DNA from 4 places in the Nonomuraea sp. NPDC049607 genome. Region 1 is predicted to be linked to each of the others. Evidence: predicted binding sites of a transcription regulator. Region 1 holds the regulator's gene; each other region holds the start of a gene.
The links. Region 1 encodes HrcA, which represses chaperone genes, less so after heat shock. Its sites were predicted from a motif close to TTGGCACTCTCNNNNNGAGAGTGCCAA; they were not measured.
Positions count from the first base shown of each region.

Region 2: a site for HrcA is predicted at 1,633-1,659, ahead of groES (co-chaperone GroES). Genes of this name have one in related genera too.
Region 3: a site for HrcA is predicted at 2,375-2,401, ahead of groL (chaperonin GroEL). Genes of this name have one in related genera too.
Region 4: a site for HrcA is predicted at 2,450-2,476, ahead of AB0J97_RS21655 (DNA starvation/stationary phase protection protein). Genes of this name have one in related genera too.

Region 1 covers NZ_JBFAOV010000004.1:73,656-77,850, forward strand. Annotated here, with positions in the region: gene AB0J97_RS10250 (DUF4870 domain-containing protein) at 1-296, opposite strand, end outside; gene AB0J97_RS10255 (DUF3097 domain-containing protein) at 293-1,102, opposite strand; gene AB0J97_RS10260 (hypothetical protein) at 1,120-1,881, opposite strand; gene hrcA (heat-inducible transcriptional repressor HrcA) at 2,038-3,051, shown strand; gene dnaJ (molecular chaperone DnaJ) at 3,063-4,195, shown strand, end outside.
Region 2 covers NZ_JBFAOV010000003.1:55,211-59,405, forward strand. Annotated here, with positions in the region: gene AB0J97_RS07545 (class I SAM-dependent methyltransferase) at 1-78, opposite strand, end outside; gene AB0J97_RS07550 (MarR family transcriptional regulator) at 121-615, opposite strand; gene AB0J97_RS07555 (NAD-dependent epimerase/dehydratase family protein) at 720-1,574, shown strand; gene groES (co-chaperone GroES) at 1,746-2,060, shown strand; gene groL (chaperonin GroEL) at 2,130-3,749, shown strand.
Region 3 covers NZ_JBFAOV010000019.1:136,877-141,071, forward strand. Annotated here, with positions in the region: gene AB0J97_RS31820 (hypothetical protein) at 13-483, opposite strand; gene groL (chaperonin GroEL) at 636-2,264, opposite strand; gene AB0J97_RS31830 (cold-shock protein) at 2,609-2,809, opposite strand; gene AB0J97_RS31835 (MoaD/ThiS family protein) at 3,053-3,328, opposite strand; gene thrC (threonine synthase) at 3,354-4,195, opposite strand, start outside.
Region 4 covers NZ_JBFAOV010000010.1:161,325-165,519, reverse strand. Annotated here, with positions in the region: gene AB0J97_RS21665 (VIT domain-containing protein) at 1-1,799, opposite strand, end outside; gene AB0J97_RS21660 (helix-turn-helix domain-containing protein) at 1,796-2,440, opposite strand; gene AB0J97_RS21655 (DNA starvation/stationary phase protection protein) at 2,557-3,024, shown strand; gene AB0J97_RS21650 (alkaline phosphatase PhoX) at 3,294-4,195, shown strand, end outside.

The DNA.
Region 1 (4,195 bases):
TCGTCGCTGCCGCGGCGCGGGCCGAACCGGCCGGGCACGTACGGCCCGGCGGGCCGGCCGTAGCCCTGCTGGGCGCCGTAGCCGGGGGGCTGGCCGTAGCCGGGCGGCGGGGGCACGTAGCGGGGCGGCGTCGGCATGGGGCCGGGCTGCGGGCCGCTCTGGCCGGGCGGCTGCCGCCCGTAGTCGGGCTGGGAGCCCGGCTGCTGGCCGTAGCCGAGCCGGGGGCCCTGGTCGCGGGGTACGTCCGAGGGCGGGACGTCCGGGGAGTCGTCGGCGGGCGGCGGATCCTGGGTCATGATGCCTCCGTAACGAAGTCGATCAGTTCCTCGACCCGGCCGAGCAGCTCCGGCTCCAGGTCGGCGAAGGACGAGACGGCGCCCAGAATGCGCCGCCAGGCGTCCGCTGGCTCCATGCGCCAGCCCAGCGCGGCGAGCACGCCCTCCTTCCACGGCACCCCGCGCGGCACGTCGGGCCAGCCGGGGATGCGCAACACGGACGGCTTGACCGCCTGCCAGATGTCGATGAACGGATGGCCCACGACGAGCACGTGCGGCGAGGTGACCCGGGCCGCGATCCGGCTCTCCTTCGACCCCGGCACCAGGTGGTCGACCAGCACGCCCAGCCTGCGGCCCGGCTCGGGGGCGAACTCGGCCACGATGGCGGGCAGGTCGTCCACGCCCTCCAGGTACTCCACCACGACCCCTTCGACGCGCAGGTCGTGGCCCCAGATCTTCTCCACGAGCGCGGCGTCGTGCACGCCCTCGACGTAGATCCGGCTCTCCTTGGCGACCCGGGCCCGCAGCCCCTCCACGGCGATGGACCCGGACGCGCTGCGCCTGGGCCCGGCCGGGGCCGCGGCCACCGGGCGCACCAGCGTCACGGGCCTGCCCTCCAGGAGGAAGGCGGCCGGCGCCAGCGGGAACAGGCGGCGCTTGCCGAACCGGTCCTCAAGGGTGACGGCCTCCTTGTCGCAGGCCACCACGGCGCCGCAGAAGCCGCTGTCGGCGTCCTCCACGACCAGGTCGAGTTCGGCCGGCACCTTCGGGATCTTGCCCTTGCCCGGCCGCCGCCAATTGCCCGCCAGCACATCACCCTCGTACACACGGGGACCGTAGCAAATCACCCGCTGACCGCAAGGCGCTTACGCGCGCCGCTGCGCCGTACGAGGATGACGATCGTGCCGATGATGCCGATGAGCAGGCCGGCGCCGGGGATCAGGAACAGCGCGGCCACGCCGCCGAACACGCCGCCCGCGGCCGAGAGCACGTCACGGCCCACGCCGAAGCGGGCCGACGACTCCTCCTGCGTGGCGCAGGTCAGCTGGTAGTCGCCCTTGGCGGGGGCGTTGACGGCGAGGATCTCCTGCCAGGTCTTCCCGCCGGCGGTGAGCGTCTGGGTGCCGGAGACCTTGACGAGCCTGGCCTGGGCCGGGCCGCCGGAGATCTCGCACTGGTAGTTGACCCGCGTGTCGGTGGCGATGTACACGGCCGGGCGCTGGGCGGGGTCGATCGCCACCTTCACGCTTTCGCCCGACGCGAACGTGGTCGTCGGGGCCATGTCGGTCACGCTGCTCAGCACGCCGCCGGCGAACACGACCACGCCGACGACGCCCAGCACCACGGCCACGGCCCACACGACCGCGATCCACCACAGGCGTGGCTTGATCGCCTTGCCGTCGATCCTGGCCGGGAACTGGGGCTGCTGGCCGTACTGGTTGTACTGGCCGTACTGGGGCGGGGGGCCGAACTGGGGCTGCTGCTGCTGGTAAGGGGGCTGGCCGTACTGCGGGGGCTGGGGCTGGGCGTACTGGGGCTGCTGACCGTAGTAGGGACCCTGCCCCTGGGGCGGTCCGTACTGCGGGGGCTGGGAATTGTCGGTCATGCGGCAAGTGTGAGGCCTGTCGCTTGTAAGTCGCTAGCAACAGGATGGGACCCGGTGTTATCGCACCTTGTGGGCGAGAGCCGTACACTTGGCACTCGGGAACACGGAGTGCTAGACCTGTCGTTTCCCTGTAAGGCACAGGCAGGAGGTGAGCACGTGCTCGACGATCGGAAGCTGGCGGTGCTCCGCGCCATTGTCGAAGACTACGTGTCCACCAACGAACCGGTGGGCTCAAAGGCGCTGGCCGAGCGCCACAACCTGAAGGTCTCCCCGGCAACGGTCAGGAACGACATGGCCGCTCTGGAGGAGGACGGCTACATCACCCAGCCGCACACCAGCGCGGGCCGCGTGCCGACGGACAAGGGCTACCGCCTGTTCGTCGACCGGCTGTCGCAGGTCAAACCCCTGTCGGGGGCCGAGCGGCGGGCGATCGAGACCTTCCTCGCCGGCGCGGTCGACCTCGACGACGTGGTCTTCCGCACCGTGCGGCTGCTCGCGCAGCTCACCAGGCAGGTCGCGGTCGTACAGTACCCGACGCTGACCCGTTCCACGGTCAGGCACGTCGAGCTGGTCCCGCTCAACGACCGGCGGGTCATGCTCGTGCTGATCACCAACACCGGGCGCGTGGAGCAGCGCGTGATCGAGCTGCCCGAGGTGGTGGAGGACGACCGCATCGCCCACCTGCGCGCGGTGCTCAACTCCTGCCTCGACGGCTGCGGGCTGAGCAACGTCCCCGAGCTGGTCGCCGACCTGCCCGAGCGGCTCCCCGCCGAGGACCGGCCCGCCGTGGCCACGATCCTGTCGGTGCTGCTCGAAACCCTCGTCGAACGCCACGACGAGAAGATCGTGTTCGCCGGCGCGGCCAATCTCGCGGGCGCCGACTTCGCCACCGGCCTGCGCGACGTGCTGGAGGCGCTGGAGGAGCAGGTCGTGCTCATGCGGTTGCTCGGCGAGACATCCACAGACACCCCGTCCGCGCTCACCGTGCGCATCGGCTCGGAAAACCCCTACCTTCGCGGCACGTCCATCGTCGCAACCGGATACGGTTCTGGCGACAACCAACTGGCCCGGCTCGGCGTGCTGGGTCCCACGAGGATGGACTACCCCGTGACGATGGGCGCCGTACGCGCGGTGGCACGCTACGTCAGCCAGATCCTGGCTGCATCTTAAGAGGTCGATAAGTGGCAAACAGCGACTACTACGCCACCCTCGGGGTGCGCCGTGACGCCAGTCAGGACGAGATCAAGAAGGCATACCGCCGCCTCGCCCGCGAGCTGCACCCCGACGTGAACCCCGACCCTGAGACCCAGGAGCGGTTCAAGGAGATCACGCAGGCCTACGAGGTGCTGTCCGACCCGAACAAGCGCCAGATGTACGACCTGGGCGGCGACCCCTTCGGCGGCGGCGCGGGTGCGGGCGCGGGCGCCGGCGGCTTCGGGGCGGGTTTCCCCTTCAGCGACATCATGGACGCCTTCTTCGGCACCGCCGGCGGCACCCGCGGGCCGCGCTCGCGCGCCAGGAGGGGCCGCAACGCCACCATCCGGGTCGAGCTCGACCTGCGCGAGACCGCGTTCGGCACCACCCGCGAGCTGGTCGTGGACACCGCCGTGCTGTGCGAGGTGTGCCACGGCGCCGGCGCCGCCCCCGGCACCCACCCCGACGCCTGTGACATGTGCAACGGGCGCGGCGAGATCTCCCAGGTCACCCGCTCGTTCCTGGGCCAGGTCATGACCTCGCGGCCGTGCCCCCAGTGCGGCGGTTTCGGCAGCATCATCCGCCACCCCTGCCAGGAGTGCTCGGGCGACGGCCGGGTGCGCACCCGCCGCACGATCAAGGTCCGCATCCCCGCGGGCGTCGAGGACGGCACCCACATCCAGCTCGCCGGCGAGGGCGAGGTCGGCCCCGGCGGCGGCCCGCCCGGAGACCTCTTCCTGGAGATCGTCGAGCGCCCCCACGAGATCTTCGAGCGGCGCGGCGACGACCTCCACTGCACGGTCCAGATCCCGATGACGGCCGCCGCGCTCGGCACGATCCTCGCCGTGGAGACGCTCGACGGCTCCGAGGAGATCGACGTGCGCCCCGGCACCCAGTCCGGCCAGGTCATCACCATGTACGGGCGCGGCGTGCAGCGGCTCAACGAGTCCGGCAGGGGCGACCTGCTCATCCACGTCAACGTCGAGACCCCGATGCGGCTCGACCAGCCGCAGGAGGACCTGCTGCGCGAGCTGTCCAGGCTGCGCGGCGAGGAGCGGCCGCCGGGGAAGTTCGCCCCGGGGCAGCAGGGTTTTTTCTCCCGCCTGCGTGACGCCTTCAA
Region 2 (4,195 bases), on a different contig from region 1:
CCCGGTCAGCTCGGCGGCCTCGGCGAGCGCCCGCTGCCCGTGCGGGGTCAGCAGTTCGCCGAAGGCGTCGAGATCCATGTACGCACTCCGCTCTCGGGGTCGCTCACAACTCGGGACGGCTCACAGGGTGGTGTCGCCCAGGGACACCAGGAGCGTGCGCAGCAGCCCGGCCAGGGCTCCGCGCTCCTCCTCCGACAGCCCGGCGAGCAGCCGCTCCTCGTTGGCGGCGTGCCGGACGAGCATCTCGTCGGCGACCCTCCTGCCCTCGTCGGTGAGGGCGACCAGCGTCATGCGGCGGTTGTGCGGCGCGGGCCAGCGGTGGACGAGGCCGCGCCGGACCAGGTGGTCCATCCGGTTGGTGAGCGCGCCGGGGCTGACCATGGCGGAGGAGGACAGGTCCTTCATGCACATGGCGTCGGCGCCGCTGCGCAGCAGCGTGGCCAGCATGTCGAACTCCCACGCCTCCAGGCCGTGCTCGGCGAAGAAGTCCTTCACGCCGCGCTCCAGCAGGCGCGAGGCCCGTGAGACCCGGCCGATCACGCCCATCGGGGACACGTCGACGTCGGGCCGTGTCCGTGCCCACTGTCCGAGTATCGCGTCGACCGCGTCATCCACGGGGATCACCTTACCAAAGCTTCGACGTTGAAATGTTCGGGGTCGTGCGATAGTGTCCACGACGTCGAAATGTTCAACATGGAAATGTTCGAGGTAGGTTCATCATGAAGGTGCTGGTGCTGGGCGCGACAGGTTACATCGGCGGCGCTGTGGTCGAGCGGCTGGCCGATCAGGGGCACGAGGTGGCCGTCCTGGTGCGGCCCGCCGCCGACGGGTCCAGGCGGGTGCCGGGCGTGGCGGACGAGCGCTACGGGGACCTGGCCGACACCGCCGCGCTGGCCGCCGCGATCACCCCGGACATCGACGCGATCGTGGTCGCCGCCCAGCTCGGCGGCGACAAGGAGGCCGACCTCGCCTCGATCGGCGTGCTCGTCGCGTCGGGCCGGAAGGTCGTCTTCACCAGCGGCGTGTGGGTGCTGGGAGCCACCGCCGAGGGGCACGAGGACAGCCCGGCCGACCCGATTCCGCTCGTGGCGTACCGGCACGAGATCGAGCGGCTGGTCACCGACGGCGGCGGCTCGGTGATCCGGCCCGCCGTCGTCCACGGGCGCGGCGGGGGCATCCCCGCCCTGATGCGCGCGCAGGCCGCCGAGCGCGGCGCCGGCGTGTACGTCACCGCCGGCGGCGAGCCGCACACCTGGACGTTCGTGCACGTCGACGACCTGGCCGACCTCGTCGTCGCCGTCCTGGAGAGGGGCGGCGCCCGCGTCTACCACGGCATCAGCGAGGAGGCCGTGTCCGTCGCCGACGTGGCCGAGGCGGCGGCCCGGTCCGCGGGCGTCAAGCCGCAGGCCGAGCCCTGGCCGGTGGCCGAGGCGGCCCAGGTGCTGGGGGAAGGCTTCGCCGAGGCCCTGGCGCTCGGCCAGCGCGTCAGCGCGACACGCACGCGCGCCGAGCTCGGCTGGAACCCCTCCCGGCCCGGTGTCGTCGCCGATCTGGTGGAGGGCTCCTACGTCTGATCGCTCTGAGCAGACGCGTTCGTGTTGACTGTCAAGGCCCTCTTGCATATGTTTCCTGTTGGCACTCTCACCTTGAGAGTGCCAACGTGCGACGAGGCAGGTCTGACACCCGCGACGGCAGGCCCCGCTGGTCGCCTCTTCTAGATCATTCAAATCTGAAGGGGAGGTCCGATCGTGACGACCGCCACCAAGGTTCCCGTTAAGCCGCTCGGCGACCGCATTGTGGTTCAGCCGCTTGAGGCAGAGCAGACCACCGCTTCCGGTCTGGTCATCCCGGACACCGCCAAGGAGAAGCCGCAGGAGGGCAAGGTCCTCGCGGTGGGCCCCGGCAACTGGGATGAGGACGGCGACAAGCGCATTCCGCTCGACGTCTCCGAGGGCGACGTCGTCCTCTACAGCAAGTACGGCGGCACCGAGGTCAAGTACGGCGGCGAGGAGTACCTCGTGCTCTCCGCCCGCGACGTTCTCGCGATCATCGAGAAGTAGGCCGGTTGTGTCGAGCCCCGGGCGCTCTTGAGGGCCCGGGGCTTTCGACGCCAGGAGAGGACTTTCAGCATGGCGAAGATCCTGCAGTTCGACGAGGACGCCCGCCGCGCGCTTGAGCGCGGTGTCAACGCCCTCGCGGACGCCGTGAAGGTAACCCTCGGCCCGCGTGGCCGTAACGTCGTCATCGACAAGAAGTTCGGTGCGCCGACGATCACGAACGACGGTGTGACCATCGCTCGTGAGATCGAGCTGGAGGAGCGCTACGAGAACCTCGGCGCCCAGCTCGCCAAGGAAGTAGCCACCAAGACCAACGACATCGCGGGCGACGGCACCACCACCGCCACCGTGCTGGCCCAGGCCATGGTCCGCGAGGGCCTGCGCAACGTGGCCGCCGGCGCCTCGCCGCTGTCGCTCAAGCGTGGCATCGACAAGGCCGCCAAGGAGATCAGCGACCGGCTGCTGGCCAGCGCTCGCGAGGTGGGCGACAAGAAGGAGATCGCCAACGTCGCCACCATCTCCGCCCAGGACGCCAAGATCGGCGAGCTGATCGCCGAGGCGTTCGACAAGGTGGGCAAGGACGGTGTCCTCACCGTCGAAGAGTCCAACGCCATGGGCATGGAGCTCGAGTTCACCGAGGGCATGCAGTTCGACAAGGGCTACCTGTCGGCCTACATGGTGACCGACCCCGAGCGCATGGAGTCCGTCCTGGAGGACGCGTACATCCTGCTCACCCAGGGCAAGATCTCCTCCATCGCCGACTTCCTGCCGCTGCTGGAGAAGGTCGCCCAGACCAAGAAGCCGCTGCTCGTGGTCGCCGAGGACGTCGAGGGCGAGGCCCTGGCCGTCCTGGTCACCAACAAGATCCGCGGCACCTTCACCTCCGTGGCCGTCAAGGCCCCGGGCTTCGGTGACCGCCGCAAGGCGATGCTCCAGGACATGGCCATCCTCACCGGCGGCCAGGTCGTCAGCGAGGAGGTCGGCCTCAAGCTCGAGCACGTCGGCCTCGAGGTGCTCGGCACGGCCCGCCGCGTCGTCGTCACCAAGGACGCCACGACCATCGTCGACGGCGCCGGTGACCAGCAGGCGATCGAGGACCGCGTCAAGGAGATCAAGATTGCCATCGAGCAGTCCGACTCCGACTGGGACCGCGAGAAGCTGCAGGAGCGCCTGGCCAAGCTCGCCGGCGGTGTGTGCGTGCTGCGCGTCGGCGCCGCCACCGAGGTGGAGCTGAAGGAGAAGAAGCACCGTCTCGAGGACGCGATCTCCGCGACCCGCGCCGCGATCGAGGAGGGCATCGTCTCCGGCGGTGGCTCGGCCCTCATCCACGTGGGCAAGGAGCTCGACGACCTCGGCCTGACGGGCGACGAGGCCACCGGTGTCGGCGTCGTGCGCCGCGCGCTGGTCGAGCCGGCCCGCTGGATCGCCGAGAACGCCGGCCTCGAGGGCTACGTGGTGACCCACAAGGTCGCCGAGCTGCCCGCCGGCCAGGGCCTCAACGCCGCCACCGGCGAGTACGTCGACCTGGTCGCCCAGGGCGTCATCGACCCCGTCAAGGTGACGCGGTCCGCGGTGCAGAACGCGGCTTCGATCGCGGGCATGCTCCTGACGACCGAGGCGCTCGTGGTGGACAAGCCCGAGGACGAGGCTCCGGCCGCCGGCCAGGGCCACGGCCACGGCCACGGTCACTGACCCGCCTGGTTCCCCCGCGCCTGTACGGCCCGCACCGGTTCCCTCCGGTGCGGGCCGTCGGCGTTCCCGGCCCCCTCTGATTCCTCCGAACGCGGGCCGTCGGCTTCCCGGCCGTTCCGGCTGCTCCGGACGTGGGTCGTCACGCGGGTTGTCGGCCTCAGATGCGGTCCTGGCGCGCGCCGAGCCCTCTGGTGCGGGGTGCCGGCCCTTCCAGCCTGTCGCGGTCCTTCCGATGTGGCTGTCGGTGGCTTCCGGGCGCGCCCCGAGGGGTGGGAGGCGTTCGGGTGGGGCCGGAAATACGGTTGGGGCTCCTGGTGGCTGAGGGCATGCGGTGAGAAAAAGTGAGGGAAGAGGTGGATTATGGGAGTAAACCGGGAGTGGAGGTTAAGCGTCGGGGCCTGGCAATTGTCGTGCATTTCGGGTTATCAGGTGAAATATTATGTCAG
Region 3 (4,195 bases), on a different contig from region 1:
ACCCAGACGGGTTCAGTCGTCCTGCACGGTGCCGTCCGCGAACGTGATGTCCCCGGGAGCGTCGGTCGAGGTGTCCTCACGCTCGTCCGCCGACATGTCCTCGCCCTCGTCGGAACCCTCGTCGGCGCCCTCGTCGGCGCCCTCGTTCGCCGAGGCGTCCTCGCTCTCGTCCGACACGTCCGCGCCCTCGTTCGCCGACGTGTCCTCGCTCTCGTCCGACACGTCCGCGCGATCGTCGGACGACTCGTCCTCGAAGGCGTCCGACAGGTCCTCACGCTGGTCCGACGACGTCCACCTCGACGGCGAGGCGCAGTAGTCGCGGTCGTACAGCTCCAGGTAGCCCGCGCAGTAGGGTACGTCCACGTACTCCAGCGACTCGTCCAGGTAACCGTGGTCGTCGGCCTCGGCCGGCATGGTCATGGCGGCAGCGGCGGCCAGCATGACGGCGCCGAGCCCGAGAACGCGCGCGGTGCGGGAATTCATGTAACTACTCCTTTTGTGCGGTGAATGTCACTTCGTGTCGTTACTTTCCGTAGTCAATAACTACTAAACGTGACCGCACTGGACACAACAAAAGGCGGCCGGATCCTTGGAGATCCGAACCGCCTTCTGATGCGTCAGCGACCAGGCGAAGCCTAGAAGTCCATGTCGCCGCCGCCGGGCATGCCGGCCGGAGCAGCAGGGGTCTTCTCGGGCTTCTCCGCGATGACGGCCTCGGTGGTCAGGAAGAGCGCCGCGATGGAGGCGGCGTTCTGCAGCGCGGAGCGCGTCACCTTGGCCGGGTCGATGATCCCGGACTCGAACATGTTGACGTACTCGCCGGAAGCGGCGTTGAGGCCCTCGCCCGGGGTCAGGTTGCGCACCTTCTCCACGACGACGCCACCCTCGAGACCGGCGTTGACCGCGATCTGCTTGAGCGGCTCCTCCAGAGCCTTCTTCACGATCGCCGCGCCGGTGGCCTCGTCGCCGTTGAGCTCGAGCTTGTCGAACGCCTTGGCGCCGGCCTGCAGCAGCGCCACGCCACCGCCGGGGACGATGCCCTCCTCGACGGCCGCCTTGGCGTTGCGCACGGCGTCCTCGATGCGGTGCTTGCGCTCCTTGAGCTCGACCTCGGTCGCCGCGCCGGCCTTGATGACCGCCACGCCACCGGCCAGCTTGGCCAGGCGCTCCTGCAGCTTCTCACGGTCGTAGTCGGAGTCGGTGCGCTCGATCTCGGCGCGGATCTCGTTGACCCGGCCGGAGATCGCCTCGGCGTCACCGGCGCCGTCGACGATGGTGGTCTCGTCCTTGGTCACCACGACCTTGCGGGCGCGGCCGAGCAGGTCGAGGGTGGCGGTCTCCAGCTTGAGGCCGACCTCCTCGGCGATGACCTGACCACCGGTCAGGATCGCGATGTCGCCCAGCATGGCCTTGCGGCGGTCGCCGAAGCCCGGGGCCTTGACGGCCACGGAGCGGAACAGGCCGCGGATCTTGTTGACCACCAGGGTCGCCAGAGCCTCGCCGTCGACGTCCTCGGCGATGATCAGCAGCGGCTTGCCGGACTGCACGACCTTGTCGAGCAGCGGCAGCAGGTCCTTGTTGGCCGAGACCTTGCTGTTGACGATCAGGATGTACGGGTCTTCGAGCACGGCCTCCATACGGTCGGAGTCGGTCACGAAGTACATCGACGTCATGCCCTTGTCGAAGCGCATGCCCTCGGTGAGCTCAAGCTCGAGACCGAAGGTGTTGCTCTCCTCGACGGTGATGACGCCTTCCTTGCCGACCTTGTCCATCGCCTCGGCGATGAGCGAGCCGATCTCGGGGTCGGCGGCGGAGATGGAGGCGGTGGAGGCGATCTGCTCCTTGGTCTCCACGTCCTTGGCCAGCTTGGAGAGCTCCTCGCTGACGCGCTCGACGGCGGCCTCGATGCCCTTCTTCAGTGCCATCGGGTTGGCGCCGGCGGCGACGTTGCGCAGACCTTCGCGCACCAGCGCCTGGGCGAGCACGGTGGCCGTGGTGGTGCCGTCGCCGGCGACGTCGTCAGTCTTCTTGGCGACTTCCTTGACCAGCTCGGCGCCGATCTTCTCCCACGGGTCCTCGAGCTCGATCTCCTTGGCGATGGAGACGCCGTCGTTGGTGATCGTGGGAGCGCCCCACTTCTTCTCCAGCACGACGTTGCGCCCCTTGGGACCAAGGGTCACCTTGACGGCGTCGGCGAGCTGGTTCATACCGCGCTCGAGACCGCGCCGGGCGTCCTCGTCAAACGCGATCATCTTGGCTGCCATAAGGCTAGACCTCCCAGATGCAGGGTGGCGTGTGCTGGACCGAGCCGACGCCCGCGACGGCATGGGTCTGCATCTCCGTTCGGCAGACCCCATCGTCTCGATCCGGGTTGTTGGCACTCTGCCATACAGAGTGCCAACGAACTGTTTAGCACTCTACCCTGCCGAGTGCAAGCCACGGGCCCCCTGCCCCAGGTCATCGGGCAGGTCATCGGGCACACCGGTTCGTACGGCGAGCCGCCCCAGGAGGTGCGGCCCGCCGTGCGAAGCCGACGGAGGAAACAGTGGCGGGCTCACGCGGACTGCGCTGCCGCGCGTGCCGCCCGGTTCACACCGGCGACGGTGGGTCAGACCGCGCGGACGGACTCCGCCTGCGGCCCCTTCTGGCCCTGCGTGATCTCGAACTCGACGCGCTGACCCTGTTCGAGAGATCGGTACCCGTCCATCATGATCGCTGAGTAATGGACGAATACATCCTTACCACCGTCTACCGCGATGAAGCCGTAGCCCTTGTCCGCGTTGAACCACTTGACGGTGCCCTGCGCCACTTCCGACTCCTCTTACTGGGCTCGCAGATCTCGCCCATTCCTCCGCGAGACCTGTAATCGCCTGACTTTTGGGAAAATCAGCCATACGATCGCCCTCGACCATACCTGTGGCACGGGGTTTGGCAACAGAGTCAATCGACAAACCGCTAATTTCATCGAAGGCTGAGTCGTTCGAGTTGAATTGGGTTCTAAAACAAGAAGGCGCCCACAAGGGGCGCCTTCAAGAGTCGGGGGGTCCGGCGGTCAGCCGCCCGCGACGGCGGGGATGATGGAGATCTGTGTGCCTTCGGGGGCGGGAGTGTCCAAGCCTTCGACGAAACGGACATCCTCTTCGCCAACGTAAACGTTGACAAAACGACGAATCTTGCCCGATTCATCCAGAATTCTCGCGCCGATCCCCGGGTAGTCGGAGTCGAGCTTGGCGAGAACGTCACGAAGAGTCGCCCCTTCGCCACTCACTTCGGCGTTACCCCCGGTGTAAGTGCGCAGAATGGTGGGAATCCGCACAGAAACGCTCATGGTTTTTGTTGCCTTTCCTGGATTGTCAGACAGTCGCGCGGAACGCGTCGAGAGAGGGCCGGATCACGGCGGTGGGCCGCGCGTCGTCGCTGATCGCGTCGAGCGTCTTGAGGCCGTCGCCGGTGTTCAGGACCACGGTCTCGGCCTCGGGGTCGAGCCTGCCCGTCTCGACGAGCTTCTTCAGCACGCCCACCGTGACGCCGCCCGCGGTCTCGGCGAAGATGCCCTCGGTGGAGGCCAGGAGCTTGATCGCGGCGACGATCTCCGGGTCGGTGACGTCCTCGACGCCCCCGCCGGTACGCCGGGCGATGTCCAGCACGTACGGCCCGTCGGCGGGGTTGCCGATGGCCAGCGACTTGGCGATCGTGTCCGGCTTGACCGGCTGGACCACGTCGTGCCCCGCCTTGTACGCCGTCGAGACCGGCGAGCACCCGGCCGCCTGCGCCCCGAACACCTTGTACGGCGTGTCCTCGACCAGCCCGAGCGCGATCAGCTCCTTGAACCCCTTGTCGATCTTCGTGAGCTGGGAGCCCGAGGCGATGGGGATGACGATCTGCTCCGGCAGCCGCCAGCCGAGCTGCTCGGCGATCTCGTACGCGAGCGTCTTGGACCCCTCGGCGTAGTACGGCCGCAGGTTGACGTTGACGAACCCCCACCTCTCGCCCAGCGGGTCACCGATCAGCTCGGAACAGAACCGGTTGACCTCGTCGTAGGTGCCCTCGATCCCGACCAGCCGGCCGCCGAACACCCGGGCCATGGCGATCTTGGCCGCTTCGAGGTCGGCCGGGATGAACACGCACGCGTCGAGGCCGGCCCGCGCGGCGGCGGCGGTGACCGCGCCGGCGAGGTTGCCCGTGGAGGAGCAGG
Region 4 (4,195 bases), on a different contig from region 1:
GGCAGCTCCCACCCGCTCGGCGGCTCGACCGGCTGGATGACCCGATGCTCGGGCCCGCCCTCCGCGACCTGCCGGGTGTCGATCGCCACGTACGCCGTGAACCTGCACAGCACGCCGTTCTCCAGCGAGACCCCCACGATCCGCGACTCCAGACCGTGCTCGCCCATGGCGTACCGGTCCTCCAGCTCGCGCAGGTGGGCGCGGGCCCAGACGGCACGGAGGGCGGGACCGTCCGTGGTCACCCCCGTGACCCGCTCCTCCCACGGCCCCGCGGCCGACGTCCCGCGTACGGTGACGGCCTCGGCGCCCTCGCGGCACCGCCCGTACACCCGGAGCGGCACGCCCGGGAAGATCGAGCCGAGATGGGTGACGGTGTCCGGGTCGGTCTCCAGCCCCTTCAGGGACAGGTCCGTCACCAGCGGCGCGCCGATCCTGCGGTGGATCTGCTCCATCGCCGCGTCGAGCCGGTCCTCGGACTCCACCAGCTCGCACCGGCCCGCGCCCAGCCCGGCGAGCCTGCCGAGGAACCCGGCGTTCACCGCCCGGTCGATCCCGACCGTGTGCACCCGCATCGCCGACAGCGCGCCGCCGGTCTGCTCCAGGATCTGGTCCTCGTTGCCCACCTGGCCGTCGGTGACCAGCACCAGCACCCGCTCCCTGTCGCCGGGCGCGCCGAGCAGCGCGATGGCGCGGCGCAGCGGTTCGAGCAGTTCGGTGCCGCCGCGCGCGTCGACCCGCGCGAGGTGCTCGACCGCCCGGTACCGGTTGCGGTCGGACGCCTCCACCAGCCCCTCGAACGCCGCCTCGACCACCGAGTCGAACGTCAGCACGTCGAAGCGGTCGTGCGCGGTCAGCGTGTCGACGATGCGCGCCGCCGCCCGCCGCGCCGCGACCATCTTCCAGCCGCCCATGCTGCCCGAACGGTCGAGCAGCAGCACCACGTCCCGCGGCGTGCGGGCGGCCTGGAGCGCGGGCGGGACGACGGTGAGCGCGAACGTCCCCCGGCCGTCGAACTGCAGCGACGTGGACGCCTCGAACGACAGGCGCAGCACGAAGTCGCGGTCGAGCCGCTCGCCCGGACGCAGCCGTACGGTGTGGTTCTCCTCCTCGACCACGTGCAGGCTGGAGGCCAGCTCCCGCAGGTCGAGGCCGGAGGCGTCGACGCGGGCGGTGAGCGAGAGGCGCACCGGGCTGGGGAAGCCGGGCAGCAGCACCGGCGGCGTGATCCTGGACGCGTCGGGCACGGCGTCGGTGTCCGGCGCGACCCCGGACCCCGCCGGGTCGCCGTCGAGCGGGGTGCCCGGGACGTACCGCGGGGCCACGACGAGCGGGAAGCGGAACGTCGCCGCGCCGTCCTCGTAGGGGAGGGGCTGGCTCATGCTCAGCCTGACCGAGACGCGTTCGCCGGGCAGGATGTTGCCCACCCTGATCGTGAACACGTCGGGCCGGTCCTCCTCGGCGATGGCCGCCCGCCTGCCCTCGCGCAACGCCTGGTCGTAGTCGGCCCTGGCCTGGCCGCGCTCCTTCAGCACGCCCTCCACGACCCGGTCGTCGGCCTCCATCCTGAACCCCGTCACCGCCGCCCGGTCGGGCAGCGGGAAGACGTAGGTCGCCTCCAGCGTGACGTCGAACGGGTTGCGGAACCCCTGCTCGACCTCGACCCCGGCGATGAGCCCGGCGATGTCGGCGTGGACGTCCACGCTCTCCAGCGGCAGGTTGCCGCGCTCGGTCAGCAGCGCGCCGAACCCGGCGTCCGGCACCGGCAGGCACCGTGCGGGCTCCAGCGAAGTGATCTTCACAGCAGTCTCCTCTCTACGAGCACCGCGAGCAGCGGTCCCGCCGCCGCCAGCACCGCCTGGACGTCCTCCTCGGACGGAGGCCGCCCACCGTCCCACACGACCCGCACGCCGTCGCCGAGCGCGATCCCCGAGACCGCGCCTCCGGCGGCGTGCCCGCCCGTGTCCCCGGCCGCCGGTCGTGGCGCGGCTTCGGGGCCCCCCGGTTCTTGGACGGCGGCCGGGGCGGGACGGCTCGGCCGGTCGGCCCAGAACCGCCCCCGTCCCGCGTCGCCGCCGCCGTCCGGGCCGCCCGGTGGGGGACGCCGGACCGCCGGGCCCAGGGGCGGCGCGTCGGTCAGGCCGGCGGCCGTCGCCAGCGTCGTGTTCGTCGCCCCGGCCAGGGCCGTCTGGATCTCCGCGATCGAGTGCCCCGCGGCCTGCATGCGCTTGACGGCCACCAGTTGCAGCAGGTGCCGCCGGCCGTAGCGGGCGATCCTGCCGCGCCGGGTCAGGGGCGGGTCCACGAGGCCGATGGTGGTGTACCACCTGATCAGGCGCTCCCCGGGCACATCGCGGACCCGGCCGTTGACCGGCTGCGCGCCGGCGCGCAGCGCGTGCGCCGCGTGCTCGGCCAGCTCGCCGATGGTCCAGGTGTCGCTCATACCTCCACAATGACACTGTCACTATTGCACTGTCAATGACGGAAAGATCGGAAGAATCGAGCCCCGAGTGACGTTGTAAAAGGGGAAAAGCACTACTGAAGGGGAGGAAATACGACATGGCTACGATCACCGGTCCGCTCTCGGGTGACGCCAAGAACACTGTCGCCGAAGCCCTGCAGGGCGCCCTTGTCGATCTGATCGATCTGTCGCTGATCGCCAAGCAGGCGCACTGGAACCTCGTCGGCCCCCATTTCCGCCCGATTCACCTCCAGCTTGACGAGCTGACCGACCTGGCCCGTACCCATATGGACACCATCGCCGAACGCGCCGTCGCCCTCGGCGTGAACCCCGACGGACGATCGGCGACCGTCGCCAAGTCCACCCAGCTCCAGCAGCCCGAGCGCGGCTGGCTGGAGGACGGCAAGGTCGTGGCGACCGTCACCGACATCCTCGACGGCATCAGCAAGCGCATGTACGAGCGCATCCGCGCCACCGACGAGGCCGACCCCGTCAGCCAGGACCTGCTCATCGCCGTGACGCAGGACATCGACAAGCAGCACTGGATGTTCCAGGCCCAGCGCTGACCGCAGGCCGACCGCGCGACCGAAAGGCCCGGGCACGAGCCCGGGCCTTCGCGCGTCCGGGCCTTTGTGCGTCCGGGCCTTTGTGCGTTCGGGTGGGGAAGTGGGCGATCTTCCGCGCAGTGGGTACGGACTGTCACGCATCGTCCAGCAACCGCCGACGATCTCCCGCCGCGACGGAGCGCGGGGTTTGCGCAGAGTTTGATGTCGCGAGTCCTTGCCATTCATGTCGATGCGGTCGACTAGCGTGGCACCTAGAGGGAGGCCCCACGATGTCCCACAAGACTCTCCTCCGCACGGGCCCGCTCTTGCAGGGCGGCATCAGCCCGTACGGGCCGCTCACGCCGGCGTCCGCCGACGGGCTCGCGCTGCCGCCGGGCTTCACCGGCCGGGTCGTGGCCCGCTCCGGTGACAAGGTGGCCGGGCTCACCTGGCACGCGGCGCCCGACGGCGGCGCCTGTTTCCCCGACGGCGCCGGCTGGATCTACGTGTCCAACTCCGAGCTGCCCCTGCTCGGCGGCGCCTCCGCGGTGCGCTTCCAGGCCGACGGCACGGTCGCCGACGCCTACCGCATCCTGTCCGGCACCGACCTCAACTGCGCGGGCGGCGCCACGCCGTGGCACACCTGGCTGTCGTGCGAGCTCGGCGACCGCGGCCGCGTCTTCGAGTGCGACCCTTACGGCGCCCGCGCCGCCCGTCCCCGCCTGGCCATGGGCCGCTTCAGGCACGAGGCCGCCGCCTGCGACCCCGAGCGGCGCGTCGTCTACATGACCGAGGACGAGCAGGACGGCTGCTTCTACCGGTTCCGGCCCGGCGACTGGGGCGACCTGACCGAGGGCACGCTGGAGGTGCTGTGCGCGTCGGGCGGATGGCGGCCGGTGCCGTCCCCGGCCGCGCTGCTCACCGCGGCCCGCCACCAGGTCGAGGACGCCCGCCACTTCAACGGCGGCGACGGCTGCCACTACGCGGGCGGCGTCTGCTACTTCACCACCAAGGGCGACACCGGCCTGTGGGCCTACGACGCGCAGACCTCCACGCTCGACCGGCTGTGCGAGGGCGTGCGCGCGATCACGGCCGCGCCCTCGGGCGACCTCTACGTGGCCAGGGAGACGACGGAGATCGATGTCATCGCCCCCGACCGGGCCGTCACGCCGTTCCTGCGGCTCACCGGGCA